One region of the Sphingomonas sp. BK481 genome, then DNA from elsewhere that is predicted to be linked to it. Evidence: riboswitches for the same ligand, from Rfam matches in the RefSeq annotation. Region 1 holds a riboswitch; the other holds the start of a gene.
What was found. A riboswitch is a leader RNA that binds a small molecule or an ion and turns the genes downstream of it on or off. The one in region 1 is predicted to bind cobalamin.
Positions count from the first base shown of each region.

Region 2: it holds a riboswitch for cobalamin, as region 1 does, so the genes downstream of both, FHY04_RS15105 (TonB-dependent siderophore receptor) here and FHY04_RS04795 (TonB-dependent siderophore receptor) in region 1, are expected to answer to the same signal.

Region 1 covers NZ_JACIAP010000002.1:184,808-200,123, reverse strand. Annotated here, with positions in the region: gene FHY04_RS04850 (malate synthase G) at 1-1,767, opposite strand, end outside; gene FHY04_RS04845 (LysR family transcriptional regulator) at 1,860-2,747, shown strand; gene FHY04_RS04840 (MarR family winged helix-turn-helix transcriptional regulator) at 2,702-3,199, opposite strand; gene hppD (4-hydroxyphenylpyruvate dioxygenase) at 3,288-4,358, shown strand; gene FHY04_RS04830 (Rieske (2Fe-2S) protein) at 4,375-4,806, shown strand; gene FHY04_RS04825 (isovaleryl-CoA dehydrogenase) at 4,874-6,040, shown strand; gene FHY04_RS04820 (carboxyl transferase domain-containing protein) at 6,072-7,673, shown strand; gene FHY04_RS04815 (hypothetical protein) at 7,678-8,163, shown strand; gene FHY04_RS04810 (biotin carboxylase N-terminal domain-containing protein) at 8,160-9,995, shown strand; gene FHY04_RS04805 (MaoC family dehydratase) at 9,995-10,447, shown strand; gene FHY04_RS04800 (CoA ester lyase) at 10,444-11,268, shown strand; cobalamin riboswitch at 11,327-11,560, shown strand; gene FHY04_RS04795 (TonB-dependent siderophore receptor) at 11,742-13,700, shown strand; gene cobO (cob(I)yrinic acid a,c-diamide adenosyltransferase) at 13,700-14,299, shown strand; gene FHY04_RS04785 (ABC transporter substrate-binding protein) at 14,296-15,144, opposite strand; gene FHY04_RS04780 (iron ABC transporter permease) at 15,212-15,316, shown strand, end outside.
Region 2 covers NZ_JACIAP010000008.1:7,589-22,904, forward strand. Annotated here, with positions in the region: gene FHY04_RS15075 (tryptophan halogenase family protein) at 1-72, opposite strand, end outside; gene FHY04_RS15080 (tryptophan halogenase family protein) at 69-1,586, opposite strand; gene FHY04_RS15085 (tryptophan 7-halogenase) at 1,583-2,986, opposite strand; gene FHY04_RS15090 (tryptophan halogenase family protein) at 2,983-4,503, opposite strand; gene FHY04_RS15095 (TonB-dependent receptor) at 4,667-8,056, shown strand; gene FHY04_RS15100 (endo-1,4-beta-xylanase) at 8,159-9,301, opposite strand; gene FHY04_RS15105 (TonB-dependent siderophore receptor) at 9,505-11,676, opposite strand; cobalamin riboswitch at 11,844-12,085, opposite strand; gene FHY04_RS15110 (catalase) at 12,304-14,004, shown strand; gene FHY04_RS15115 (ankyrin repeat domain-containing protein) at 14,075-14,647, shown strand; gene FHY04_RS15120 (hypothetical protein) at 14,741-14,950, shown strand; gene FHY04_RS15125 (glycoside hydrolase family 127 protein) at 15,092-15,316, shown strand, end outside.

The sequences.
Region 1 (15,316 bases):
CACGACATAGCCGAGAATGCCCTGCGCATTGTTCTCGAGCTCGTCGCGGATCTCGTCGGGGGACCAGTTATGGCCGTGTGCGAGCGGGATCGTAAGCAGCTTCTCGAGCGGCGTGACGGGCTCGCTCTGTCGTGCCGCCTGCCGCGCGAAGACGTCGACGCGGTGGTAATGCGTCGCGTGGAGCGTCGCCGCGGTGGGTGAGGGGACCCAGGCGGTGTTGGCGCCGGTCATCGGGTGGGCGATCTTCTGGTCGAGCATGTCGGCCATGCGATCGGGCGCGGCCCACATGCCTTTACCGATCTGCGCGTGACCGCTGAGGCCACAGGCGAGGCCGATCTGGACATTGCGATCCTCATAGGCAGCGATCCAGGCGCTGGCCTTCATCTCGCTCTTGCGGATCATCGGTCCGGCGCGCATCGCGGTGTGCATCTCGTCGCCCGTGCGATCGAGGAAGCCCGTGTTGATAAACACGATGCGGTCCTTCACCGCGGCAATACAGGCGGCCAGATTGGCCGAGGTGCGGCGTTCCTCGTCCATTACGCCGACCTTGATCGTGTGGCGGTCGAGGCCGAGCAAATCCTCGACCGCGTCGAACAGCCTATTGGTGAAGCCCGCTTCGTCGGGGCCGTGCATCTTCGGCTTGACGATGTAGATCGAACCCTGGCGGCTGTTCCGGAAGCGACCGGTGCCGTTCAGATCGTGCAGCGCGATCAGCGCGGTCACGATCCCGTCGAGAATGCCCTCGGGCGCTTCCGTCCCATCGGGCAGATGCATTGCGGGCGTGGTCATCAGATGGCCGACATTGCGGACGAACAACAGGCTTCGTCCCGGCAGGACGATTTCGGACCCGTCCTGCGCGGTGTAGCGCCGGTCGTCCTCCAGCAACCGGGTCAGCGTCTGGCCTCCCTTGTCGAACTGCGCCTCCAGATCGCCCTTCATCAGGCCCAGCCAATTGATATAGGCAGCGACCTTGTCGTCGGCATCGACCGCTGCGACTGAATCCTCGAGATCGACGATCGTCGTCAGCGCGGATTCGAGCCGGACGTCGGCGAGTCCGGCAGGATCGGATGCGCCGATCGGATGGTCGCGATCGATGACAAGTTCGATGTGTAGGCCATTGTGGCGCAACAGGATCGTGCTGCCGGCATGGCCGCGGAGCTGATCCGGTTGTGCCAGCACGGGCGTGCTGCCGTCCCAATCGGTCCATGAGCCCGACGCAAGCGGCACGCTGGAATCAAGGAACGCCTTGGCCCAAGCGATCACCTGCGCACCGCGGTCCGGATCATAACCCCGACCCGACGGCGTTCCGGGGATTACGTCGGTGCCGTAGAGCGCGTCGTACAGGCTGCCCCAGCGTGCGTTTGCGGCGTTGAGGACGAACCGGGCATTGAGGATGGGCACGACGAGTTGCGGGCCTGCCAGCCGTGCCACCTCGTCATCGACGCGAGTCGAGGTCGCCACGAACGGCGTAGGCGCCTCAGCGAGATAACCGATCTCGTGAAGGAAGCGCGCCTGCGCGTCCGGATCGACGGGGCGGCCGCCAAATGCGTCGTACCAGGCGTCGATCTTCGCCTGCAGCGCATCGCGGCGAGCAAGCAGATCGCGATTTTCGGGTGCGAAGCGGGCGTAGATGTCGGCCATTCCGGACCAGAAGGCGGACGGGTCGACTCCCGTGCCGGGCAGCGCCTGGTCATCGAGGAACCGTGCCAGCGGTGCGGCTACACGCAGCCCCGCCTTGTCGATCATGCCGTCTGACGTCGCGGTCATCGTTCTCTCCCTATCTGACGATCATCCTATACGACCGCCAGGCTGTTCGGTAGACGATCAAGTGTTGAAGCTGTCGATCACCGGGGGAATGAATGGATCCGGATGCCGCCTTGTTCGTCGACGTCGTCGCGGCCGGAAGCCTGAGCGGAGCTGCCCGCTTGCGCGGCATCTCTCCGGCGATGGTATCGAAACGGATCGTCCGGCTAGAGACGCGGCTCGGAGTGCGGCTGCTCAATCGTACGACACGGCGGCTCGAGCCGACGGCGCGAGGCGAGCGGTATCACGCGGACATGGTCGCGATCCTTGCCGCGATCCGGGAGGCCGAGGGGCGGGTCGGCGACCGGGCCGCCGGGCCGAGCGGTCCGCTCCGCGTCAGTGCGCCGACGTCGTTCGGGCGCTTGCATATCGCACCTCGGCTCAAGCCCTTTCTCGATGCGCATCCCGACATCGCGCTCGAACTAAATCTGTCAGACGGTTTTTCGGACCTGCTCGGCGAAGGGATCGACCTCGCGATCCGGATCGCGCCGACGGTCGAACCGGGTTTTGACGCGCACCGGCTGGGCGACAGCCGCCGGGTCCTGTGTGCCGCACCCGCCTATCTCGAGACGGCGGGCATTCCTGGCAGCGCGGCGGCGCTGGGTGATCATCGCCTGCTCGCGGCGCGCGGCCAAATGCCGTGGCGGCTGACGGGGCCTGACGGCGATTTCACGATCGATGCCGCGAGCCACGTCCGCACGAATTCGAGCGAGGTCGTGAGAGAGCTCGCGCTGTCGGGCGTGGGGATCGCGCTGCGGTCGCTGTGGGACGTCAGCAGCGATCTGGCGGCGGGGCGGCTCGTTCGCGTCCTGCCGGCAATCGAGGGGAGCGCGGATGTCGGGATCTTCGCGCTGCACCCGCGCGGCGCAGTGCCGTCGTCGGTTGTTGCACTGCTCGACTATTTGCGGACGCTGTGGACACCGTCACCGCCCTGGGCCGGCTGATCGAGCGCGCTGGTCACCGCGTCGATCCGGCGGAGCATCGCCGTGAACGCGGCGACTTCGGCCGGATCGAACTGCGCAAAGATCCGCGCCTCGAGATCGCGCGCCTTTGGCGCGACGGCAGCATAGAGCGTGCGACCCGCATCGCTGAGCATCAACAGGTGCGAGCGACGGTCGCTGGCATTGGCGCGCCGTTCGAGAAGCCCGCGCTCGACCAGCGCGATCGCCGCGCGGCTTACCGTAACCTTGTCCATCCGCGTACGATGACCGATTTCCGCCTGCGTGATGCCGCCGGTTTCGGCAATGACGGCGACCAGCCGCCATTCGGGGATCGAGAGGCCGAACAGCGATTCATAGCTGCGCGCGATCGTGTCGCTGACGAGGTTCGACGTGAACGACAGCCGGAACGGGATGAAGTCGTCGAGCAGCAGCGGGCGGTCGGATGAAGCGGTCATGGCACGGGATAGTATCAGTTGACACGATCTGCGCAAACGCGCAGTTGGTATCCAACGATACTATAAAGCTTTGAGAGGCTGTCGCATCATGGAGCATATGGACGTCAACCCAATGGGGTTGGATGGTTTCGAGTTCTGCGAGTTCACATCGCCCGAACCGGCGGCGATGGGCAAACAGTTCGAGCAATTGGGTTTCGTGCCCGCGTCCCGGCATCCGACCAAGGCAGTGACCCGGTACAAGCAGGGTCGCATCAACCTTTTGCTCAACGCTGAACCGACGGGGCAGGCCGCGACGTTCCGCGCCGACCATGGTCCTTCGGCGAACGGCATGGCGTTCCGTGTTGCCGATGCCAAGGCGGCCTTCGACGCTGCGCTGGCACGCGGTGCGAAGGCGGCCGATGCGTCGCTGGGGGCGCTGGGCGACGAGAGCTACGCGCTGGAGGGGATCGGCGGATCGTTGCTCTATCTCGTCGACCGTCATGGCGGCGCGGGCAGCCTGTACGATGCCTGGGATCAGATCCCGGGCGCGGCGGAGGCCGAGGCCGAGAATTCCGTTGGTCTCGATCTGCTCGACCATCTCACGCACAACGTAAAGCGCGGCCAGATGCGGACCTGGTCGACCTTTTACGGCCAGATCTTCGGGTTCGAAGAGCAGAAATATTTCGACATCAAGGGCAAGGCGACGGGCCTGTTCAGCCAGGCGATGATCGCGCCCGATCGCGCGATCCGGATTCCGCTGAACGAGAGCCAGGACGACCACAGCCAGATCGAGGAGTTCATCCGAGATTACAACGGCGAAGGCATCCAGCATCTCGCGCTAACCACCGACGATATCTACACGACCGTCGAGAAACTGCGGGCTCGCGGCGTCCGGCTGCAGGACACGATCGAGACCTATTACGAACTGGTCGACAAGCGCGTGCCGAACCATGGCGAGGATCTCCAGCGGCTGCGGCGCAACCGGATCCTGCTCGACGGCAATGTCGGTGAGGAGGGGCTGCTGCTCCAGATCTTCACCGAACCGCTGTTCGGGCCGATCTTTTTCGAGGTCATCCAGCGCAAGGGCAATGAGGGGTTCGGCAACGGCAACTTTCAGGCGCTGTACGAATCGATCGAACTCGACCAGATTCGGCGTGGGGTGATCACGGTCGACGCGTGAAGACGTGATGACGGACATGCAGGGCCAGCCGGGCGACGACAGTGCCGTGAGCGATGCGCCGTCGTCGGTGCGGCTGTTCGCCACGCCGGCCGGTATTGCGCTCGGGTCGATCGAGGCGATCGCACCCGGCCAGTCGCGAGGCTATGTCGTGCAGATGCGCGCGGGGCGGTTCCACGGTTTTGCGGTTCGGCGCGGTGACGGCGTCGTCGGCTATGTCGATCGCTGCCCGCACGCCGGACTGCCACTAGCGCGCGCCCTCGACGACTATCTGAGCCCGAATGGCGACCTGATCGTCTGTGGGTGGCATTCCGCACTGTTCAGAATCGACGATGGCCACTGCGTCGGCGGCCCATGCGCGGGGCAAGCGCTTGCGGTCTGGCCGATCACGGTCGTAGACGGCGTGATCACGACGCTCGGTGCGCCGGCTGCGGTCCCTGACCCACGCTAAACGCCGGGTGAGAACGGTAATGAGAACAGCCCGGCAAACCACGGGATAATACGGTAAGGAGAGTTTCGTGACGCCAGATTTCGACTTCGCGCTGGGCGAAGCCGCGGACATGATCCGCGACACGACGCAGCGCTTCGCGAAGGAGAAGATCGCTCCGCTGGCCGCGAAGATCGATGCGGACGACTGGTTTCCCCGCGAGCTCTGGCCGGCGATGGGCGAGCTGGGGCTTCACGGTATCACCGTCGAGGAAGAGTATGGCGGGCTCGGGCTCGGCTATCTCGAGCATGTCGTCGCGGTTGAGGAAGTATCGCGCGCATCGGCGTCGATCGGCCTGAGCTATGGCGCGCACTCGAACCTTTGCGTCAATCAGATCCGCCGCTGGGGCAATGCCGAGCAGAAGGCAAAATATCTGCCCAAGCTGGTGTCGGGCGAGCATGTCGGAAGCTTGGCGATGTCCGAGGCCGGGGCGGGATCCGACGTCGTGTCGATGAAGTTGAAGGCGGTGAAGACCGAGAGTGGCTATGTGCTGAACGGCACCAAGTTCTGGATCACCAACGCGGCCTATGCCGATACGCTCGTCGTCTATGCGAAGACGGGGGAGGGATCGAAGGGGATCACCGCCTTCCTGATCGAGAAGGACATGCCGGGATTCGCGATCGGGCAGAAGATCGACAAGATGGGCATGCGGGGATCCCCGACCGCCGAGCTTGTCTTCACCGATTGCCACGTGCCGTTCGACGCGGTGATGGGCCCGGAGAATGGCGGCGTCGGCGTGCTGATGTCGGGCCTCGACTATGAGCGCGCGGTGCTCGCGGGCATTCAGCTCGGCATCATGCAGGCCTGTCTCGACGTGGTCATCCCCTATGTCCGCGAACGCAGGCAGTTCGGGACCGCGATCGGGCAGTTCCAGCTGATCCAGGCGAAGGTCGCGGACATGTATGTCGCGTTGAGTTCTGCACGTGCCTATGTCTATGCCGTCGCGCGGTCCTGCGATGCGGGCAAGACGACGCGGTTCGACGCGGCGGGCGCGATCCTGCTGGCGAGCGAGAGCGCGGTGAAGGTCTCGCTGGAATCGATCCAGGCTCTGGGTGGCGCGGGCTATACCAAGGACTGGCCGGTCGAGCGCTTCATGCGCGACGCCAAGCTGCTCGATATCGGCGCGGGGACGAACGAGATTCGCCGGATGCTGATCGGACGCGAACTGATCGGTGCCGCGCCCAAGGTGATGCAATGAGCGTGCTGATCAGGTCGCGGCGGGGTGAACGGTGAGCGGTCCCGTCCTCGATACGAAGCTGTCGGTCGACGCGGAGACGTTCCAGGCGAATGCGGCGCACAACCTCGCGCTCGCCCAGCGCCTGCGCGACGACGTTGCGCGCGTCGCGCTCGGCGGAGACGCCCGGTCGCGCGACCGGCACGTTGCGCGTGGCAAGCTGCTGCCGCGCGACCGGGTCGAGCGCTTGCTCGATCCGGGTTCGCCGTTCCTCGAGATCGGCCAGCTCGTCGCCAATGGGCTGTATGACGATGCGGTGCCCGGCGCGGGGGTGATTGCGGGGATCGGCCGCGTTGCCGGTCGGCAGTGCATGATCCTGTGCAACGATGCGACGGTGAAGGGGGGGACCTATTTTCCGCTGACCGTCAAGAAACACCTGCGAGCGCAGGAAATCGCACAGGAAAATCGGCTGCCCTGCATCTATCTCGTCGATAGTGGTGGGGCGAACCTGCCCCATCAGGCGGAGGTATTTCCCGATCGCGAGCATTTCGGCCGGATCTTCTACAACCAGGCGCAGATGTCGGCGTTGGGGATACCGCAGATCGCGTGTGTGATGGGGAGCTGCACTGCGGGCGGCGCCTATGTCCCGGCCATGTCCGACGAGACGATCATCGTCCGCGGGCAGGGCACGATCTTCCTCGCTGGGCCGCCGCTGGTCAAGGCGGCGACGGGCGAGGTGATTTCCGCGGAGGACCTCGGCGGCGCGGACACGCATGGACGGCGGTCGGGCGTCGTCGATCATGTCGCGGAATCGGACGACCACGCGCTGACGATCGTTCGCGACATCGTCTCGACCTTGCCGCCACAGGTCCCTGTCACGGTGAACCGGCAACCGGCGCGCGCCCCGAAATACGACGCTGAGGGGCTTTACGGTGTCGTGCCGTCCGATGTGCGCGCACCCTATGACGTGCACGAGGTGATCGCACGGCTGGTCGATGGCAGCGAATTCCATGCGTTCAAGGCGCTTTATGGTACATCGCTGGTGTGCGGGTTCGCGCATATCCACGGGATCCCCGTCGCGATCCTCGCCAACAACGGCGTCCTGTTCAGCGAAAGCGCTCAGAAGGGGGCGCATTTCATCGAGCTCGCCTGCCAGCGCAAGGTACCGCTCCTGTTCCTCCAGAACATCTCGGGGTTCATGGTCGGCGGGAAGTATGAGGCAGAAGGCATTGCCAAACATGGTGCAAAGCTCGTGACGGCAGTCGCGACCGCGACCGTGCCGAAGATCACGGTGCTGATCGGCGGCAGTTTCGGCGCCGGCAATTACGGCATGTGCGGACGCGCCTATTCGCCGCGCTTCCTGTTCAGCTGGCCGAACAGCCGGATCAGCGTGATGGGCGGCGAACAGGCGGCCTCGGTCCTCGCCACCGTTCACCGCGACGCGGACGACTGGACGGCGGAGGAAGCCGAAGCGTTCAAGGCGCCGGTTCGTCAGAAATATGAGGACGAGGGGAATCCCTGGTACGCGACCGCGCGCCTGTGGGACGACGGGATCATCGATCCCGCGCAGACCCGTGACGTGCTCGGCCTCGCGCTCGCCGCGACGCTCAACGCTCCAATCGCCGAACGCCCCGCGTTCGGTGTGTTCAGGATGTAAGCCGATGATCCTGCTATCGTTGCTGCTGGCCGCGGGTCAGGTCACTCCGGTCCAACCGATCGTCAAGGGCACCGGCTTGCCGCCAGCCGTGGTGACGGAGGAGGCCGGCGTCATGGTGCCGATCGACGCGATGTTGGCCGCGCTGGCCACCCGCGATGGCCAGGCACTGCTCCCACAGGTGCGCCCCGAGGGGGGGGCTACGGCCGTGGAAGAAAAGGCCGACGGCACGCGCATCATCCGCCGGACCGCCTGGTCCGACTTCGCCGCCGGTCTGAAGCCCGGGCCGGAGCGATATGCGGAACGCCTGACGGATCCCGCCGTGGATATCGATGGCGATATCGCGATGGTATGGTCGCCCTATGTCTTCACCATCGACGGCCGGGTGGCGCATTGCGGGACCGACCATTTCGACATGGTGCGCGACGCGGGCCGGTGGAAGATCCTCAACATCACCTGGTCCAAGCGGACCACTGGATGCCCCGCGCAATGATCGAATCACTGCTTATCGCAAACCGCGGCGAGATCGCCTGCCGCATTATACGCACAGCTCGGGCATTGGGAATCCGCACGATCGCGGTCTATTCCGATGCCGATGCGGGCGCGCTGCATGTCCGGCACGCTGACGAGGCGGTGCATATCGGTGCGAGCCCGGCGCGCGAGAGCTATCTGGTCGGAGAACGGATCATCGCCGCCGCGCTCGCCACCGGCGCTGAGGCAATTCATCCGGGGTACGGGTTCCTGTCCGAGAATGCGGACTTCGCGCAGGCCGTGCTCGACGCAGGGATCCTGTGGGTAGGCCCCGATCCCGACAGCATCCGCACGATGGGGCTGAAGGATGCCGCGAAGCAGCGGATGATGGCGGCCGGCGTTCCGGTGACACCGGGCTATCTGGGGGAGGACCAGTCGCCCGATCGGCTCCAACGCGAGGCGGATGCCATCGGCTACCCCGTCCTGATCAAGGCCGTTGCGGGCGGCGGCGGCAAGGGTATGCGCCGCGTCGATGCGTCCGCCGACTTTGCCGACGCGCTCGCTTCGTGCCAGCGCGAAGCCTCCGCGTCGTTCGGTAATACCGACGTGCTGATCGAGAAATATATTCTGTCGCCGCGGCATATCGAGGTGCAGGTGTTCGGCGATCGGCAAGGCAACGTCGTCCATTTGTTCGAACGTGACTGTTCGTTGCAGCGCCGGCATCAGAAGGTGATCGAGGAGGCTCCGGCCCCCGGCATGGATGATGCGACGCGCGCGGCGATCTGCGCGGCGGCGGTGCGCGCGGCACAGGCCGTGAACTATATTGGCGCGGGTACGATCGAGTTCATCGCCGATGCGAGCGAAGGCCTGCGCGCCGATCGGATCTGGTTCATGGAAATGAACACCCGGTTGCAGGTCGAGCATCCCGTCACCGAGGAAATCACCGGACAGGATCTGGTCGAATGGCAGCTGCGGATTGCCAGCGGCGAGGCGTTGCCGCTGCAGCAGCATGATCTTGCGATCCGCGGCTGGGCGATCGAGGCGCGGCTCTATGCGGAGGATCCCACCAAGGGGTTCCTGCCGTCGATCGGGCGGCTCGAGGCGTTCGATTTGGGTGATGCGACGCGGGTCGATACGGGTGTCGAACAGGGGGCGGACATCTCGCCCTATTACGACCCGATGATCGCCAAGGTGATTGCCTGGGGCGACACGCGTGAAGCCGCGCGTGAGACGTTGGCGGAGGCGCTGGACAAGGCGGTCGTCTGGCCGGTCCGGTCGAATGCGGGGTTTCTCGTCCAGGCACTCGATCACCCGGATTTCGTCGCCGCAACGCTAGATACCGGGCTGATTGCGCGCGAGGGGGCGGCGCTGATGCCCCCGGCGCAGCCCAGCGAGGAAGCACTGATCGACGCCGCGCGTACGCTCGTACGCGCCGAGCCGATGGCGGGTTTTCGTCTCAACGCGGCCCCTTTGAAGGCCGCGCGGTTCCTGCTCGACGACGACGCGGTGACGATCGATCTCGACGGTCGCGGCATCGATGCACCGGTCGATGCCACCCTCGTTTCCGATGCCGGGCAGACCTGGCAGTTGCGGCCTTGGCGTGCGTCTGGCGCGGCGATGGGGGCGGCAGCGGACGGCGCTATCTTGTCACCGATGCCGGGACGGATCATCGCGGTCGACGTGGCGGCCGGGGACCGTGTCGCAAAGGGGCAGAAGCTCGTGACGCTGGAGGCGATGAAGATGGAGCATTCGCTCGTCGCGCCGTTCGACGGGACGGTTGCCGAACTGACCGCGATCGAAGGCGGGCAGGTGAGCGATGGCATGGTGCTCGCGCGTATCGAGAAGGATGACTGATGGCCGGCCGCTATTTCGACCGATGGGCAGTCGGCGACCGGATCGTCCATGAGATCCGCCGCACCGTCACGGAGACGGACAACCTCCTGTTTTCGACGATGACGCACAATCCGCAGCCGCTGCACCTCGATGCGGAGGCGGCGAAGGCGAGTGAATTCGGCCAGATCCTCGTCAACGGCACCTTCACCTTCGCGCTGATGGTCGGCCTGTCGGTCAGCGACACGACGCTCGGGACGCTCGTCGCCAATCTCGGTTACGACAAGCTCGTGCATCCGAAACCCGTCTTCATCGGCGACACGATGCGCGCCGAGACCGAGGTCGCCGAGCTTAAGCCCAGCCGGTCACGCCCGAACGCCGGGATCGTCACATTCATGCACCAGCTGATCAACCAGCGTGACGAGATCGTCTGTCAGTGCCTCCGCTCGGCACTGCTGCTGCGGACGCCGGCATGAGGTTGCGCTCGCTGCTGTTCGTGCCCGCAGACCGGCCCGAGCGTTTTGCGAAGGCCGCGGCGAGCGGGGCGGATGCCATCATCCTCGATCTGGAGGACTCGGTCGCGCTGTCCCGCAAGGCCGTTGCCCGCGAGGCGGTCCGGGCCACGTTGCAGGACCACACCGACGTCGTGCGGATGGTGCGGATCAATCCCGTCGACTCCGGGTGGCTGGACGACGATCTCGCTGCCGCGAGGGACGCCGATGCGATCATGCTGCCCAAGGCGACGGGACCCGCGACCGTCCTCGCGCTGGTCGAGGCTTATGGCGATGACTGTCCGCCGATCCTGCCAATCGCGACCGAAGTGCCCGCCGCGATCTTCACACTGGGCGAATATGCGCGGGTCAACGACCGGTTATGTGGCCTGACCTGGGGCGCAGAGGACCTGCCCGCGGCGATCGGCGCGGCGACCAGTCGTGAGGACGACGGGTCCTATACCGAACCCTATAAGCTCGTCCGATCGCTGCTGCTGTTCGGCGCGCATGCGGCGGACGTCGCGGCGATCGAGACGGTCTATCCTGCAATCGCGGACATTTACGGGCTGGCAGCCTATGCCGCGCGCGGCAGCCGTGACGGCTTTACCGGCATGATGGCGATTCATCCGTCGCAAGTCGCCACGATCAACGCCGCGTTCACGCCGGATGCGGCGACCGTTGCACATGCGCACGCCGTCGTCGCTGCGTTTGCAGCGGCTCCCGAGGCGGGCGCGCTGCAGCTTGATGGGCGGATGATCGATGCGCCGCACTTACGTCAGGCGCGGGCGATCCTCGCGCGACTCTAGGCCCATTGGCGGCAGGAATTTTCTGCGCTACCGTCGCCCTGCGAAACCGGTGAAGGCCGGGGTCGCAGATCGCGTCGGTGCCCCTCGGGGCTTCAAAGGGAATGCGGTGCGGGAGGCGGTCCTCCTCATGCCGCGGCTGTCCCTGCAACTGTAAGCGGTGAGTGCGGTGCGCATGTCCCTTCATCATGGGGGGGCGACCACTAGGCCTGAGCGTAAGCGCAGGGCTCGGGAAGGTCGCGTACCGGGCGTCGACCCGTGAGCCAGGAGACCTGCCGGCGCTCGGTCGCTCTTGCCATGGTCCAGGGGATGACCGCGGCACGGTACTCCGTCTGAGCGACGAACCATGCGGCGGGGGCCGCATCGGCGCGCGTGGCGGGTGCGGTTCGGCGTACACCCCAAGCGTTGCGCCGGCTGTCCGTGGCATCGGACGGCAGGCCCCGGCCGGTCGCTCGTGACGCCGGGGGTATCGTTTCATGACCAGAGTTTTCGTTTCGCTTGCGGCGCTCGCGACCGCCACGGCCTTTGCATCGCCGACCGCGGCCGAGCCCGATCCGGTTACTGCGGCGACGGGCGAGGCGGCAGCGGGCGCCGCCGAGCTGGTGATCACCGCATCGCGATCGGGGGACGCGGTTCCCGCCGATCAGCTCGGAGCGTCGGTGACGGTGCTCGACGCCGCCACGCTCGACCAGCGGCAGACCCGGATCGTGTCCGACGTGCTGCGCGACGTCCCCGGACTGGCGGTCAGCCGGACCGGCGCGGTCGGGGGGACGACGCAGGTCCGGATCCGCGGATCGGAGGGCAATCACGTGCTCGTGCTGATCGACGGGATCGAAGTGTCCGATCCCTATCAGGGCGAATATGACTTCGGCACGCTGATTGCCGACGAGGCGGCACGGGTCGAGGTGCTGCGCGGCCAGCAATCGGCGCTGTACGGGTCCGACGCGATCGGCGGCGTCATTCAGTATCTCACGCTCAGCGGCGCGGAAGCCCCGGGCGTATCGCTGCGGGCCGAGGGGGGATCGTTCGGCACGTTTTCGGGCGGCGCGCGGGTCGCAGGCGTATCGGGCAATCTGGATTACGCGCTGTCGAGCTCGACCTACCTCACCGACGGCACGCCGACCGCACGGGGCGGATCGCGCGACATCGGCGCGAAGAGCGTCGGCGCGACGGGCAAGCTCAGCTGGTCGCCGATCGACACGCTGAAGGTCACGGGCGTCGCGCGCTACAGCTATACCGACGCCGACAGCAACGACACCGCGTTGAGCGGCCCGCAGTTCGGCACGATCGTCGATACGCCCGGCGCGCGGAGCACGGTCGAGGCCTATTACGGGCTGGTTCGCGCCGAACTCGCGCTGGCGGATGGCCGCTGGACGAATGCGCTCAGCGGCCAGTTTGCCGATACGACACGCCGGGCGCTGGCCGACGATGCCTTGAGCTTTGGCAACAAGGGACGACGGTACAAGGGATCGTTCGAAAGCGCCTTCCGGTTCGGCACCGATCGCATCCGGCATCGGCTGACCGCCGCAGTCGATGTCGAGCGTGAGGAATTCCAGACGCTTAGTCAGGTCCCTTCGGAGTTCGTCTTCACAGGGCGGCGGCACACCGACAATGTCGGGATCGTCGGACAGTATGACGTCGTGATCGACGACGCGCTCGCGATCGGCGGTTCGGTGCGGCGCGACGAGAATAACCGGTTCGACGACACCACCACCTACCGCGCGCAGGCGAGCTATCGCTTTGCGACCGGAACGCGGGTGCGCGGCGCCTACGGGACGGGCGTGAAGAACCCCGGCTACTTCGATCTCTTCGGCTATTCGGACGGTCGTTATATCGGCAACCCCAACCTCAAGCCGGAAAAGTCAAAGGGGTGGGAAGCCGGGGTCGAACAGGCTTTCGGGGGGGATCGTGCGACGATCGGCGCGACCTATTTCGACAGTCGGCTGACGAACGAGATCTTTACCACCTATCCCGCCCCCGACTTCGTCGCGACGCCCGGCAACCGCGATACGCGATCGACGCAGCACGGCGTCGAGGTGTTTGCCACAGCGCAGCCGATTGCGCAGTTGCGCTTCGACCTCGCCTATACCTATCTGAAGGCGCGCGAGGACGGGGGCGTGGAGATCCGGCGCCCCAGCCATATCGGCAGCATCAACATGACTGCGTTCAGTCGCGACGAGCGCGCCTCGGCAACGCTCACCGTCCGGTATAATGGCCGGCAGCAGGACGATGCCTATACCGATCCGAGCTATGTCCCTGTCCGCGTCTCGCTCCAGGAATATGTCCTCGTCAACCTGAACGCGGCGTACAAGCTGACGTCCCGGCTATCGGTCTTCGGTCGGGTCGAAAACCTCTTCGACGAGCGGTACGAGGAGGTGTTCAGCTATGTCGGTCAGGGGCGCGGTGCCTATGCCGGCGTGAAGGCAGCATTCTGATGCGGAGCGAGGCGGAGCACACGGCGCGGATGGCCAAGAAGAAGGTCGTCCAGGACAAGATCGTCGCGGCCAAGACGATCGAAAAGGGCCTGCTTATGGTCCACACCGGACCGGGCAAGGGCAAGACCACCGCGGCGCTCGGCATGGCGGTGCGGATGATGGGGCATGGGCGAAAGGTCGGGATCGTACAGTTCGTCAAGGGTGCGATGACGACCGGCGAGAAGGTCATCTTCGACGCCTTTCCCGATCTGGTCGAATTCAAGCCGATGGGCGAGGGCTTTACCTGGGATACGCAGGATCGGGCCCGCGATATCGCGGTGGCGCGCGAAGGGTGGGACGAGGTCCGCCGGATGATCGCCGACCCCAGCTATGCGATGGTCGTCGCCGACGAGATCAACATCGTCCTGCGCTACGACTATCTGCCACTCGGTGAGGTACTTGCGGGATTCGCCGCGCGACCGGCGATGACGCATGTCGTGGCGACGGGGCGCAACGCGCCCGATGCTTTGGTTGCCGCGGCGGATCTCGTCACCGAGATGGGGCAGGTCAAGCATCCGTTCCGGGGCGGGGTCAAGGCCCAGGCCGGCGTCGAGTTCTAACGGCCGCGGCGAGGACCAGCCGGACGGGGCGTGCGCAACTGCGCCGCGAGGCTTTGCGCGGCCAGCACATAGGCGGGACCTCCGCAGACGGTCCACGCCTCGGGGATGCGCAGACGGGGAATCCCGTCGAGAATCGGATGATGCAGCATTTCGGTGCCCTGATCGGTCACGCGGTCGGTGGCGCTCTCGACGATGAGATAGTCCGGGCGTGCCAGCGCCATCTGTTCGAGCGAGAGCTGCGATAGCGCCGGTTTGCCGAGCCGGGTCGCGAGATTGGCAAGCCCGAGACGCTGCATCAGTTCGTCGACGAGCGTGCCGGTACCGGTCAGGAAACCCCGACGCTGATAATAGGCCGCCGTGCGACCACCTCCCGGCGCGCGCGGCAATCGTGCGAGCGCGGCGTCCATCCGGCGGATCAGCGTTTCGCCGCGATCGCGGTGGCCGATGGCCGCGGCGACCTGACGGACTTGCAACACGATCGCGGCATAGCTGTCCGCGGGGGGCAGATCGAGCGTCGCGACGTTCCGGCCGGCGAGAATGGCCGTGACCGTCTGGCGTCGGAACGGCGAGGCGATCACCAAATCGGGGTGCAGCATCAGCACGTCTTCTGCGCTGCCGCGGCTGACTGGCATGGTACGTGCGGCGTTGGCGGCAGCGGACATGTTCGGATCACGCGCGAACCGGGTGAGCGCGACGATCTGCGCGGGGTCGGCGAGCGCCAGAAGATACTGGTCAGCGCATAGGTTGAGCGAGACGATACGCCGCGGCGGTCGAGGCGCCGCCGCCGCCGTAGTTGCGCCAACGGCAGCGACGATTAGGATGGTCAGGAGATGGCGGCCGCGCATGCGCAAAACCCTGCCGCAGCGGCCGCTTATGCGCTAGGCGGAAATCGATGCGGTGGGATCTGGCACTATGGAACGCGTGACGCGTGCGCGATTGGTCGGTGGCCTCGCGCTGCTTGCGCTGTTGGCCGGCGCTGCGTCGGTCGCGGTGGGGAGTGCGGCGATCCCGCTCGTG
Region 2 (15,316 bases), on a different contig from region 1:
GAACGCGACCGCAGCCATCCAGCCCGCGGTACCACCGCCAACGATCACGACCGATCCGAGTGTGCCGGTCATGCGCGCACCCGCGTCGGGCAAATGCGGGCGAGATAGTCCTCGTGCCGGGGCATTCGCGATGCGGCATCGGCGAACATCGCGCGCAGCCGGTCGAACCGTGCATCGACCTCGCGCGTGTCGACCGCGTCGGCCAGCCGGTCCCAGCCGTCGGGAACGATGCCCTGGCCCAGCAGCACCGCGACCCAGCTCGCCTCCGCGAACAGATCGTCCTCCCACCGGAACAGCCGTCCGCGGCGACGCCACAAGGCGAGTTTCTCGCTCAGGCTGTCGGGGATCGCCCGCGCACGCGTCTCGCGCCAGAATGGCGAATCCTCGCGGCGCGTCGCATGGTAATGGAGGATGAGGAAGTCGCGGACCTGGTCGAACTGCGTCGCTGCCAGCCGATTATAGGTGTCCATCTCGACCGGCGAGAAGCCCTGGTCGGGAAACAGGGCGAGCAGTTTCGAGATGCCGGTCTGGACTATGTGGATGCTGGTCGATTCGAGCGGTTCGGTAAAACCGGAGGCAAGGCCCAACGCGACGACGTTGCCGATCCACTGCTTGCGCCGCCGTCCCGCGGTGAAGCGCAGCAGGCGTGGTTCGGCGAGCGGGGTGCCGTCGACCCCGGCGTGCAGCGTCGCCGCGGCCTTGTCGTCCGAACAATGCGCGCTGCTATAGACATAGCCGTTGCCGGTGCGGTGCTGCAGCGGGATGCGCCATTGCCAGCCGGCCGCGCGCGCGGTCGAGCGGGTATAGGGGGTGATCGCCGGGCCGGCGTTCGCGGTCGGCATCGCGACGGCCCGATCGCAGGGAAGCCAGTGCGTCCAGTCCTCATAGCCCGCGCCCAGCGTCTGCTCGATCAGCAGGCCGCGGAACCCCGAACAGTCGAGGAACAGGTCGCCTTCGATGACGCGGTCGCCGGCCAGCGTGACGTGGCGGACATGGCCAGTCTCGCCGTCGAGCGCCACATCGACGACATCGCCTTCGACGCGCACGACACCGTCGCGCTCGGCGCGGCGGCGCAAGAAGCGTGCATAAAGCCCCGCGTCGAAATGATAGGCGTGCGCCATCTGCGACAGGACCGACGCCGGGTCGGGCGAGGGGGGCATGAACCGTCCCGCGCGCGCGGCGACCGCGCACAGCGAATAGGCCTCGATATCCTCGACGATCCCGGCGGCGCGACGGCGACGCCAATATTGGTGGAAGCGCACACCCTCGATATCGAAACCGAAGCCGCCAAAGGGATGCAGATAGCGCTCGCCAGGCGCACCCCAGTCGACGAACTCGATCCCGAGCTTGAAGCTCCCCGCGGTCGCGGCGAGGAATTCGGCTTCGTCGATTCCCAGCATCGCGTTGAAGCCGCGGATCGGCGGGATCGTCGCTTCGCCGACGCCGACCGTGCCGATCGCGTCGGATTCGATTAGGGTGATGCTCGCCCCGGTCGGGATCAGCCGGGCAAGCGCGGCCGCCGCCATCCAGCCGGCCGTGCCGCCGCCGACGATGACGATGCGGCGGACGGGCGCGCCGATCGTCATGCGCGCGTCCGCAACGCGGCCATCGCCTGCGCATAAGGGGGAAGCGCGCGGACCTGCGCGATGACCCGCGCACGCTGCTCGGCCAGATGCCGCTCGATCGTCGCCAGCGGCACTATATCCGCACGCGCATCATAGCAGCGTGGCATGAGGCCCATCGCGTCGAACATTATTGCCCAATCCTCGTCCTCGAACGGTTCGTCGTCATACATCGGCAACCGCCCGCGCGCCGCGAACAGATCGTATTTGGCGGCCAGTGGTCCGGGTAGCGATGCTGCGCGGCGGTCGTCCCACAGCGCGCCGGCGCGACCGGCCACGGCATAATGCGCGATCAGGAAGTCGCGCGCGCCCTGTAACGCCCCGGCCGCAGTGCGGTTGAAGGCGGTGGCTTCGACGGGTGCCTGCGGTCCGGCGGGCCAGAGCTGGATCAACTGCGCGAGCGAGCGCAGCAACAGCGTCAGTGTGGTCGGGTGCAGTGGTTCGAGCAGGCCCGCCGCGGCGCCCAGCGCGACGCAATTGCCGCGCCATGCCTCGACCCGCCGCGCCGCGTGGAACGGCTTGCCGGTGCCCCCGATGCTGCACGTCAGTCGGACATCGGCGCCGTCGAGCGGCCAGGTTGCCGTCCAGCCCGCGTCCTGCGCATCGACCTGCGTATAGGGCGGGGGGGCGCCCTGTGCAGGCACCGTCTCGGCATGCATCCGGTCGCAGGGCAACCAGCCGGACCAGTCCTCGGACGCGGGGCTGGTACGGCTGGCGATGCGCGCGTCGGTTCCCGAACAGTCGAGGACGAGCCAGGGTTCGATCCTGGTACCGTCCGCAAGGGTCAGCCTCTCGACGATGCCGTTCGCTGCGATCTCGGCATCGACGAAGTCCGCGGACGCGCGTTCGGCCCCCGCTCGCAGCGCCGCCCCGCGCAACAGCGCTTCATAGGGCGCGACGGGCAGATGCAGCGCATGCGTGATCGGCGCCCCGGGTGCGAACCGGCCCGCCTGTGCGGCGACCGCGGACAGCGCATGATCGGCCAGCCGGACCGGGTGCCCCGCCGCGCGCAGCCGTCCGGCGAGCTGGTGAAACGCGATACCCTCGAGCGGCGCACCGGTCTCGCCATAGGACAGGAACGCCGCTGCGCCGTCGGCCCGCCAGCCACCGAACGCGATGCCCAGCGCATGGCCGCCGCCGGTCATCCGGACCAGCGTCGCCGCATCGAGACCGAGATCGGCATGGAAGCCCGCGAGCGCCGGCGGCACCGCGATTACCGGCGCGAAATCGCCCAGGCCATCGCCGCCGGTGCCGTCGTCGATCACCACCACGCGGTATGATTCGCGTGGCAAGCGTCTCGCCAGCGCCGCCGCGGCGATCCAGCCACACAGGTTCGCGCCCAGCACAGCGACCGTGGCTGTCACGCCGCAGCTCCGATCCGCGCAAGATAGTCCGCATGCGTCGGCATCCCCTCGGCGGTGCGGCGGCAGGCGTCGGCGACCGCCGCGACGCGCGCGCGCGCGTCCGCGACGGGTAGTGCGGCGACGAGGGGGTGGATGCGTTCGGGCATGATTCGCTGGCCATAATAGACCGCAAGCCAGCTTGCGGGCAGGAACATGCCCTCGCGATATTGTTCGACGATGCCCCGATCGCGAAAGGCGGCGATCTTCCCGGCCAGCGAGGGGGGCAGGTCCATCGTCCGCATGTGGCGCCAGAACGGCGTGTCGTCACGCTCAGTCGCGCAATAATGAAGAACCAGAAAGTCACGGACGCGATCATATTCCAGCGCCATCGCGCGGTTGAATTCCGCGGCATCCGCAGGGTCGAGCACGGCGTCGTTCGGAAACAGCTCGATCAGCTTGCCGATGGCAAGCTGGATCAGGTGGATGCTGGTCGATTCGAGCGGCTCGAGGAACCCGGCGGAAAGGCCGATCGCCACGCAATTGTCGATCCACTGGCGGTGCCGACGCCCGGTGCGGAATCGCAGCATCCGCGGCTCGGCCAGCGGCTCGCCCTTGAGCGTGTCGAGCAACACCGCGCGCGCGCGGTCCGGATCGGTGAAGCGGGTCGAGAAGACATGACCGTTCCCGGTGCGATGCTGCAGCGGGATCCGCCATTGCCAGCCGGCGTCGCGCGCGGTGGCGCGGGTATAGGGGACGAGGGGGCCGGTGTTCGCCGTCGGGACCGCCCAGGCCGCGTCGCAGGGCAGCCAGTGCGCCCAATCCTCGTGTCCCGCGTTCAGGGCGCCTTCGATCAGCAAGGCGCGGAACCCCGAACAGTCGACGAACAGATCGCCCTCGATCCGCTGTCCGTCCGCCAGGCGAAGCGCCGCGATCCCGCTCGGGCCCCGCTCGACGTGCTCGACGCGGCCCTCGATCCGCGTCACGCCGCGGGCTTCGGCATAGTCGCGCAGATACGCGGCATAGAGCCCGGCATCGAACTGATACGCATAGGAATAGGTCGACCCGACCGATCGCGGATCGTCGAGCGGCGGCGTGAACCGGCCGGCACGCGCGGCGACGATCGGGAGCGAGCAGGCGGCGAGCGCGGGCGTCTCATCCGGCTTGCCCCGGGTCGCGTGGAGCCAATGCTGATGGAATGGCAGTCCGTCGATGTCATGGCCGAAATCGCCGAACGGATGGATGTAGCTGTCGCCGATCCGACCCCAATCGCAGAACTCGATACCCAGCTTGAACGTCGCCTTGGTACGCCGGACGAAATCGGCTTCGTCGATACCCAGTCTTTGATTGAAGAATCGAATATGTGGCACCGTGGCCTCGCCGACACCGACGGTGCCGATCTCCTCGGACTCGACCAGCGTGATGTCGGCCAGCCGTGCCGCAGACAGTGTACCGGTCGTGAGGCCAAGCGTGGCTGCGGTCATCCAGCCTGCGGTACCGCCACCAACGATAACGATGCGTAGCCGAGCACGTTCGTCCAATTCCACCCCCCGGCTATGTTGCAATCATGCAACAAGCCTAGCAATTCACTAAAAAACCGTCCGATTCAGTCTAGGCCGAACTCATCCCTCTCGCTACCAAACATTGTAAGAAAAAAGCGCTTACAAATGATAGCGCTAACACAATGAGGGGATGCCGGGAGTCATGGCCAAGTTCGAGATCACACGCGCCGCGCGTCGCGGGAACCTCCTCAAAGGTGGTGCCTCCCTGCTTGCGCTGTGCCTGGCCGCCGCGCCAAACGGCGCTCTGGCTCAGCAAGCCGATGCCGCCGCCAGCCAGACTACGCAGACGCCGAACGCAGCAGTGCGTACCGCATCTTCTGATCGCGCTGCGGTGACTGTGGCCGGGGCGCCCCAGGCGGGCGCGGCACAGCCGTCCGCCAACGGGCAGGTGCCCTCGGGCGGCGCCGAAGTGACGCAGGCCGAGCAGTCGACCGCGACGCCGCAGGATGAGGCCGCCGATCAGGACATCGTCGTCACCGGCATCCGCCAGAGCCTGAAGAGTGCGCAGGCGATCAAGCGCAATTCCGAAGTCGTGGGCGATTCGATCTCGTCCGAAGACATCGGCGCGCTGCCCGACCGGTCGGTCACCGAAGCGCTGCAGCGCGTGCCTGGCGTGTCGATCAGCCGCTTCTCGGCCGGTGCCGATCCCGATCACTTCGCCACCGAAGGGTCGGGCGTCACCGTCCGCGGCCTCAGCTACACGCGCTCCGAGATCAACGGCCGCGATTCGTTCAGCGCGAACAACGGCCGCGGCCTGTCCTTCGCCGACGTGCCCGCCGAGCTGCTTGGCGGCGTCGACGTGTTCAAGAGCCCGTCCGCCGACATGATCGAAGGCGGCATCGGCGGATCGGTCAATCTGCGCACGCGCCTGCCGTTCGATTCCACCGGACTGGTACTGGGCGGGACGCTCGAGAACAACTACGGCGATTTCGTCAAGAAGTCGGCACCGACGGTCTCGGTGCTCGGCAGCAATCGCTGGGAAACCGGCATCGGCGACTTCGGCATCCTCGCCAGCTTCGTGCGCTCGCAGGTCCGCAGCCGCGCCGACAGCGTGCAGATCTCGAACTGGGGCGAGCGCGTGATCGGCGCCGACGGTTCGCTGTTGCAGCCGGTCGACGCGACCACCGGCGTGGTCAACACCGGCCGCACCGTCTACGTGCCCCGTGGCGCGGCGATCCGCAGCCAGGAATTCAACCGCACGCGCTACGGCTATTCGGCCGCCGGCCAGTGGCGCAGTCCCGACAAGTCGATGACCGCGACCGCGCAATTCCTGCGGACCGACTCGCGCGAGGCGTGGACCGAGAATTCGATCGAGGTCGCGACCGACAACGTGCTGGCGGCAGGCGACACGCAGCCTTTCCCCGGCACCAGCTTTGCCTATGACGACGATAACGTCTTCACCAGCGGGATCATCACCGGCCCGAACGGCTATCGCGCCGATCAGGATCCGGCGAACGGCGGCGATCAGCGCACGCCGAGCAACGGCCTGCAGAGCAACAACATCTCGCGCGGCAACCAGTCGCGCTTCCGCACCAACGACGCCAGCTTCAACCTGAAGTGGCAGGCGACGAACCGGCTCGGCATCAACCTGGACTACCAGCATGTCTGGTCGCAGGTGAAGGTCACCGACCTGACGGTCTGGGGCACGACCTTCCAGAATGCCGATATCCGGCTCGACGGGACCAACCCGGCCTATGTGAACTTCATCCCCGTGACGAACACGCCGAACAATTACCAGAACGCCGCGCACCCGAGCTATCTCGACGCGTATAACAACTTCTACCGTTCGGCGATGGACCATATCGAGGACAGCGAAGGCAACGAGGATGCTGCGCGCATCGACCTCGATTATTCCTTCCCGGAGGATAGCTGGCTGACCTCGGTCCGCGTCGGCTATCGCTTCGCCGATCGCCAGAATGAAGCGCGTTCGACCGGCTATAACTGGGGCGTGCTCAGCGAGATCTGGGGCGGCGGCAACAACCAGGACAATGCAGCGGCGCCGACCGGCCCAGGTGGCCCGGTCTGGTTCGATCGCCCGATCGATGGCAATCCCGTCACGCGTAATACGGGCAATCTCGGCCCGCAGCAGGCCTTCCTCTACGACAACTTCTTCCGCGGCAAGGCGAACGATTCGTCGAACGGCGGGCGCGTGTTCGTGCCAGGGTCGTTCCTCCAGGATTATGGCGCGGCGACGCAGGCGATCAGCCAGATCGCGCAGGAATGGCGCAACTTCACGAGCAACCTGTCGGGTGCCAATGGCTGGGTGCCGCTGGCAAGCCGTGCCGGTGTCGTCGCCGGGACGCCGTTCCTGCCCGGTGAGATCAACCCGGTCAGCGAGCGCAACAACGCGGTCTATGCGATGGCGCGATTTGGCAACGACCTGTCGAACGGCTGGAACCTGAGCGGCAATATCGGTGTGCGGTACACCAAGACGGATCGCGTCTCGTCGGGCTTCTTCGCCTTCCCGCAACAGTCGTTCAGCTGCGTCGCGCCGACCGACGGGCAGCCGGTCTCGCGGTTCTGCGCGTTGCCGCAAGCCGTACGCGATGCCGCGGCGGCGTTCCAGAACGGCAGCACGACGCCCAACGACGCCAAGCTGAGCTACGACTATTTCCTGCCGAGCTTCAACGTGAAGCTGGCGATGGGCGGTGGTCTTCAGTTCCGCGCGGCGTTCACCAAGAGCGTCGCTCCGCCGGATTTCGGGCTGACCCGGTCCTATTACAACATCAATCTGAACACGAGCGACCAGACGATCCTGTTCAACGGCGCGCCGGTTGCCACCTTCCAGGTCGGCAACCCGTTTCTGAAGCCGGTCCGTGCGGACAATTACGATGTGACCGCGGAATGGTATTTCTCGAACGTCGGCCAGCTCACGCTGTCGCTGTTCAAGAAGGACCTGTACGGCGTGCAGACCAACAGCCTGCAGCGTCAGAGCTTCACCAACAACGGCGCGACATTCGACGGGATCATCACGACCCCGCTGAACTCGACCGAAACGGGTCGCGTGAAGGGGTTCGAGGTCGGCTATCAGCAGACCTATGATTTCCTGCCGGGGTTCCTGAGCGGGTTCGGGCTCGCGGCCAATTTCACCTACGTGAAGTCGTCGGGCGTGTCGCAGCAGAATCTCGACTCCGACGATCCCAACGTCACCGCGGGGATCATCTCCAACGTCGACACCAGCGGGCTGCCGTTGCAGGGGTTGTCGAAATACCAGTTCAACTTCGCGCCCTTCTATCAGCGTAACGGGCTGGAGGTGCGCGCCGCGTATAACTGGCGGTCCAAGAACCTGCTGACGATCCGCGACGTGATCGTGCCGAATTCTCCGGTGTACGCGGAGAAATACGGGCAGCTCGACGCCTCGATCTTCTACGCGGTGACACCAGCGATCAAGATGGGGTTCCAGGGCGTCAACCTGACCAATTCGATCACGCGCACGTCATATGTGATCAACGATGATCTGCTGACGCGGCCGCGCAACTGGTTCATCGCGGATCGCCGCTTCACCTTCTCGATCCGCGCGTCGTTCAGATAAGCGCGAAAGGGTCTGCCGGTGCGGCCGACCCTTTCGATCCATTTCCCGTTCTCCCCCCTGGGCGCCGCGCGACAACCGCGGCGCCCTTTTTTTGTCCGGGCGTCAGGTGCGGTGCGGGGCGGCAGCAAGCGCGGCGGCGATCGCCATGTACATCGGTTTGGGCTTGAACGCGGCGTCATAGGGGCAGGGGCGGCGGCGGGCCTTGTCCTTGCGCGGCTCGAACCCCTCGATCCAGCTATAGCGGTCGGTCATTCCCCACAGCAGCACGTCGCGAAGCTGCGGATAGGCGAGCATCACGTCGAGATAGCCGCGCGTGAAATCGGCCACCACCTGGTCGCGAACCGTGAAATCGGCAGGGAGTGCGTTGTCGCGGACGTCGAGCTCGGTGATCACCAGCCCATAGCCCATCGCGGTGACCGCATCGAGGAAGCGGCGCCACTCGCCCTCGAGCCCGGCGATCGTCGCACGCGCGTCGATCCCCTGCGTGACCAGGTGAGACTGCACGCCCAGCGCATCGACCGGCACGCCGCGCGCCTTGAACCCTTCGAGCAGCTTCAGCACGCCGGCGCGGTGCGTGGCGTTGCCGGGTTCCCAGCTCATATAGTCGTTATAGACCAGCTGCGCGTGTGGCGCGACGCGGCGCGCTGTGTGGAAGGCGAGGTCCAGCGTTGCCTCGGGGCTGCCCAGCGCGCGTGACAAAGCGGTCTGGTACAGGCTCGCATCCTTGGGATCGACCGCCTCGTTGACGACGTCGTAACTGCGGATCCGTGTGCCATAGCGGCGGCATACCGTCGTGATATGGTCGACCAGCAGGCGTTTGGCGGCGCGCGCGGGGGTCGCGCCGAAATCATGCGTTTCTTCCCAGCGCGGCATCCATTTGGGCTGATGCCACAGCAGATTATGCCCGCGCACCGGCAGTGCGTTGGCGTCCGCCCAGGCCATCATCGCATCGAAGCGGGTGAAGTCGAAGGCGGTCGCGCTCGGTCGCAACGCCTGCCACTTCATCTCGTTTTCGGCGACGAGCAGACCACAGTCGCGCTTGAGCAGGTTGGCGTAGGCCGGGTTCGCGAACGAGCCGCGATCGGCACCCGGGGCACCCCATGCGAAACTCGATCCCACCCGCATCCCCTTGGCCGCGGCGATGCCGTGCAGGCCGGTCGGCGCAGGTGCGGCCGTCCCACGGGCGCCGGCCGATACGGCAAGACCCGTCAGCATCGCCAGCCCGGTGCGTCGCGTAATTTCCACAGCACATCCTCTCTTTTATGATAGCGCTAACGCTGGCGGTTTCTCCGCAACAGGTCAATCCCGAAGCCTCTGGTTTGATACGCAAACTGGATGGCCGAAGACGCAACGGTTCGGTGGCAAGCTGACCGGCCAGCTAGCTCGCCAGTGCGCGGCAGACCCGTGCCCGCTGTCGGGTCCTTGCCAGCTGCCGGCCGCGGGGCGCGCTAGAAGCCGACGCGAAGCGAGACGTAGACCGCGCGGGGACGGCCGAGGACCCATTGCTGGTTGTTGTAGGTGCTGATCGCATAGTCCCGGTCGAACAAATTGTAGCCGTGGATGTCGACCGCGAGCCGCGGCGTCACCGCATAGGAGAGCGTTGCATCGACCATGGTGTAGCTGGGGACGCGGAAGCTGTTCGCATTGTCCGAATAGCGTCGTCCGACGTAGCGCAGCCCGGCGCGCGCCTGGAGCGCGTGCGTCGCGTTCCAGCGCAGCCAGAGATTGGCGAGCGTCTCGGGTACGTCCGGCGGGGTATTGCCATCGAAGCGCGTGCCGCCGGAGACGAAGTCGTCGAACGTCGCGTCGAGTATGCTGCCGTTCGCATCGATCCCGACACCGTAAGGCAGATCGAGCGATACCGCAGCCTCGATACCCTTGGCCGATCGCTGGCCGACCTGCTCGACCGGGCTCGTCGGGGTCAGCTGTGCCAGCAGGCGCTTCTTGACGATGCGGTAGGCGGCGAGGGTGGCGGTGCCGCGACCGTCGAGGAACACCGCCTTGGCGCCAACCTCGACCTGGTCGCCAACCGCGTTGCTGAACTGCACCTGCCCGGTCGAATAGGTGGTCAGCGTCCCCAGCGGGTCCACGCCGGTGGCATATTGCGCATAGAGCGACACCGTCGGGATCGGCTGATAAACGCTCCCCACCCGCCAGGTCAGATTGTGCAGCCGCTTGTCGAGCGCGAACGTCTCGGTACTGACGCCGCCCGGATAGTCGATCGACCAGCGGCGGATCGTGTCGCGCTCGTAGCGCACGCCACCGACGATCGAGACCTGCGTGCCGAGCTTCAGCCGGTCCTCGGCAAAGACCGCATATTCGGTCGTGCGCGTGCGATAGCGCGGTGCGATGCCTTGCGTGTCGATGATCAGACCGGGATCGAACGCGAAGGGATCGACCTCCGAGACCTGCGGGTCAGACTCGAAATTGTGCGAATAGGTCAGTTTGATGAGGTTGACGTCGAAGCCCATGACAAGGTCGTTGCCGACGCCATCGGCGACGTCCGTCCTGAACGTCACGCTCCCCTGATCGCCCCACTGCGTCTGGTCGTGGACGATGCCGGTCATGTCGGTGAGCAGGATGCGGCCGGGCGTACCGGTATTGGCGCTGCCGTTGGCGCAGAACCCGTCTGCGGCGATCCAGCAATAGGTTTCGAGATTGAGCCAGGAGCGTTTGGAGGTGAGGCGATAGGCCTGGTTGTTGACGGTGACCGCATTGCTTGGCGTCCAGTCGACCTGCAGGCTGGTGCGGTTGTCGCGGTACCGGATGACGCCGTCGCGGGTGTTGTAGTTGCGTTCCCGGATGCGGTCGTCGAGCCGTCCGTCGATCAGCGGCGTGCCGAAATAGCGCATCGGCTTCTGGTCGCCAGAATCATTCCGCACGGTGACGACGAGCGTGTCGGTCGGCGCCCAGCGCAGCGTGCCCGACACGGCATGGCTGCGCGACTGGCCGCGATCGACATAGCCGTCCGATCGGCGATAGCTGCCGTCGATGCGGTAAGAGAGGCGCTCGGTGATCGGCCCCCCTGCGCCTGCCGCGAGATGGAAGCTGTCCTGCGAGCCATAGCCGATCTCGCCCTCCACGTGCGTCTGCTGCGTATCGGGTTTGCGCATCACGACATTCACCGCGCCGCCCAGTGCGCCCTGGCCGTAGAGCACCGAGGCCGGGCCGCTCAGGATGTCGATCCGCTCGACCATCCACGGATCGGTCGGAAAGGTGATCGTGCCGGCAGCCGGGAACAGCCTGATGCCGTCGATGAGCTGGAGCACGGATCCCTGACCGCTGAAGCCCCGCGCGGCGAGTGCGGTGCCGCCATTGCCGGGGTTGCCGGCGTTGCTGATGCCTGGTGCGCGGCTCGTCGCGTCGATCACGGACAGGTCGCCGCGCGCGCGGATCGTGGCGCCGTCGATGACCGAGAGCGTCGCGGGGGTCTCGAGCGGCGTGAGGCCCAGGCGGCTGCCGGTCGCATTCGGCGTGGTTAGCGTGTCCTGGGCATGCTGTCCGACGATCAGGATGTCCTTGGTATCGGGATCCGGCACGGACTGGGCGTGGACTTGTGCTGCGAAGACAGGCGACAGGATAGCCCCCGCGAGCGCGAGGCGAGACAATAGGAACGGCATTACGGTAATCCCCCGGGCGTCTGGCGAACCCGGCAGGGACCTCCCGCGAACGGCCGACATCCGCGCCAGCCGGACGCGATTGCGACCGGCACGCATGCCCGTGCGGTCCCCACCGCACACGTCGTCGCTCGACGGAGTACCGTGCCGCGGCCACCCCCTGGGCCAGGCAAGAGCGACCAGACGCCGGCAGGTCTCCTGGCTCACGGGTCATCACACGATGCACGGCCTTCCCAGGCCCTCATGACGAAACGTCTGGCCCAGTGGCTGCTCCTTCCTTTGCAGGAAGAAGCGAAATGCATCGCGCTCGCCGCTTACAGTTGCAGGGACAGCCTCGGCTTCAGGTGGCAAACCACCCTCACCGCGTTCCCTATTAAGCCCCTTTCGGGGCACCGACGCGATCATGCCGTCCTGTTCGGATCGAACAGGTCAGCGGCGCCGGTCTATCCCGGTCAGGATCGTTCGGCAATCGTCCGGCGAGCACGGCGATGGCGGCTCGATCGTCCTGCTCGATTGCTGTGATCCAGAAGCTCCGTTTGGCGCGATGCGCGTCCTCGATCAGGAGGCGGCGGTGCCGCACGCTCTGTGCGGGGATGCCACGCTGATGGCATGCAGGATTAAGGGATCGAGATGAAGAACGTGAAGAGCCGTCAGGCCGTGACGGCGATGCTGCTGGCTGCGGCATCGGCGGGTGCCATGATTCAGCCGGTCGCCGCGCAGACGGTGGCGCCGGCCGAGACGCAGGCGGAAACGCGCATGACGACCGCGGCGGCACCGTCCAGCGCCGGCAAGCCCGCGCTGGCGCAGGCCGGGGTTGCCGGCACCGTCGAAGCCAAGGGTGATTCAGCCAGTGCCGCCGCGCCTCAGATGACCCGCGACAATGGTGCGCCGATCGGAGAGAACCGCCACTCGAAGGCGGCGGGCGATCTTGGCCCCGTCCTGCTTGAGGACACGACGCTGATCGAGAAGCTCGCACGCTTCGACCGGGAGCGCGTGCCCGAGCGCGTCGTCCATGCCCGCGGAACCGGTGCCCACGGCGTGTTCACCGCGACCGCGGACATTTCGAGCATCACCGGTGCATCCTTGTTCATGCCCGGCAAGCAGACGCCGGTGTTCGTCCGCTTCTCGACCGTGATCCACCCCTCGGGCAGCCCCGAGGGCATGCGGGATCCGCGCGGCTTTGCGACCAAATTCTATACCGATCAGGGCAATTGGGATCTGGTCGGCAACAACCTGCCGATCTTCTTCATCCGCGACGCGATCCAGTTTCCGGACATGATCCACGCGCTCAAGCCCTCGCCGGTGACGAATAAGCAGGACCCCAATCGCTTCTTCGACTTCTTCTCGGCCACGCCCGAGGCGACCAACATGCTCGCGCATGTCTATTCGAACCTCGGTACGCCGGCATCCTACCGGACGATGGACGGCAACGGCGTCCATGCCTTCAAGCTGGTGAATGCCAAGGGCGAAACGGTGTTCGCCAAGTTCCGCTGGATTAGCCGCCAGGGCGTGCGCAACCTGAACGGGGCACAGGTGGCGACCGCGACCTGGAACTACCTGACCGACGATCTTTATGGCGAGATCGGCAAGGGCAACTTCCCCGTCTGGGACCTGATGGTGCAGACGATGTCGGCGTCGGCGTTTGCCAAGCTCGACTATAATCCCTTCGACGACACCAAGGAATGGCTGGGCGTGCCGTTCCGCAAGATCGGCGAGATGACGCTGAACAAGGTGCCGACCAACTTCTTCGACTATACCGAGCAGTCGGCGTTCGCGCCTGCCAACCTCGTGCCGGGGATCGAGGCTTCGCCGGACCGGATGCTGCAGGGGCGGCTGTTCTCCTATTCGGACACGCAGCGCTATCGCATCGGCGCCAATGCGATGCAGTTGCCCGTCAATCGTCCGCTCGCGAGCGTCGTCAACAATTATCAGGACGGCCAGCTCGACCACGCCAACCGCGCGTCCGACGTGAATTATTTCCCGGCGGCGACCGCGGCAAAGTCGACCGATGCCCGCTTCCGCGCCGCGCCTTATGGCATCGATGCGACCGTCGATGCGAAGCCGATCGCCAAGACCAACAACTTTGCCCAGGCGGGTGAATTCTACCGGGCGCTGAAGCCGCAGGACAAGGCAGATCTGGTGACCAACCTGGCGGGTGATCTCAATGTCGTGACGTCGGCGCGGACGAAGACGATCATGGTCAGCTACTTCTACCAGGCCGACAAGGACTTCGGCACGCGCCTGGCAACCGCGGTGAACGTGCCGATCGCCGACGTGTCGCGCGCGGTGGCGGACTATCGCGCCGCCAATCCGGGCCAGGGCGCCCGGTGATCCCGGGGCAGGAGGCGCGGCATGGCGCGCGCCTCCTGCCGTGGCAGACTTCAAGGAAACGAGACCGACGATGCTGACTTATCTTGCCGCGCTGCTCGCCGCGGCCGGTCCACAGGCCGCTGCGACCGAGCGACAGACGCCCCCTGTGGCTGCAGCCTTGCCATCACCCGAGCGTCGCCAGCAGCTGCTGTTCGAGGCGGCCCGGCTCGGCCGCACGGACATGATCGATCCGCTGCTCAACGCCGGCGCCGACATCAATGCCTATGACGAGCGCGGTTTCACGCCCCTGATCCTGGCGGCGTATAACGGACAGCTTGCTACGGTCGACGCGCTGATCGGCAAGGGCGCCGACGCTTGCCGTCCGGATCGCGACCAGGGCAACAGCGCGCAGATGGGTGTCGCGTTCAAGGGCGAGGATGCGATCGCGGCACGGCTGCTGAAGGCAGGGTGCGACGTGAACGCGCGCAATCATGCCGGGCAGACCGCGCTGATGATGGCATCGCTCTTCAATCGCCGGACGCAGGTCGATCTGTTGCTGGCGGCGGGTGCGGACCGGACGATCGAGGATGCGGCGGGACGATCGGCAGGTTCGGTCGCGGCCGGGCAGGGCAACGCCGCGATGGCGGAACGCGTCAAGCGCTGACGCAAGTCTTCGAGCGTCCCGGGTGCCGCAGCGGGCCGTGTCGCTGCCGTTCCGCATTGACGCGGCGCGGCATCCGGGGCCATCGCGTTGGCCATGACCAAGAGCAAGGGACGCACCGGCGCACACGCGCGCGCCAATATCCAGCCTGCGCCGACAGCCGCCGAGCTCGACGCAGTCAAGCGCGAGGCCGTCCAGATCGAGGGGCGGCTCGCCGGCCTCGCGGCCGGGCATCCGTCGGTGAAGATCTGGAAGGCCCGCCTCCGCGTCGCGCAGGCGGTGATCGCCCGCGCGCCGCGCGACTGAGACCTTCGCGTAGGTGGGGCCGGGTCTGGATCACGGCGCACTGATGATCACGATCACACCGTCAGCTCATGTCAGTCCCGGGATTTACTCCGACAAGTGAAGCCGATAGCCTGTGTCTAAAGACGTGGCTGGGAGAGTGACATGGGTTGGACGCGTCGCGGCGCGCTAGGCGCAGGGATTGCGCTGGGGGCGGTGCCGCCATTCGCCTTGGCGGCGGCGGATGCACCCTCGGCGGCGACCCCCTTTCCGCTGTCGCAGGTGCGGTTGCGGCCGTCGATCTTCCTGACATCGGTGCAGGCGAACCAGCGCTATCTGCTGTCGCTCGATGCGAACCGTCTGCTGCACAATTTCCATGCCGGGGCAGGG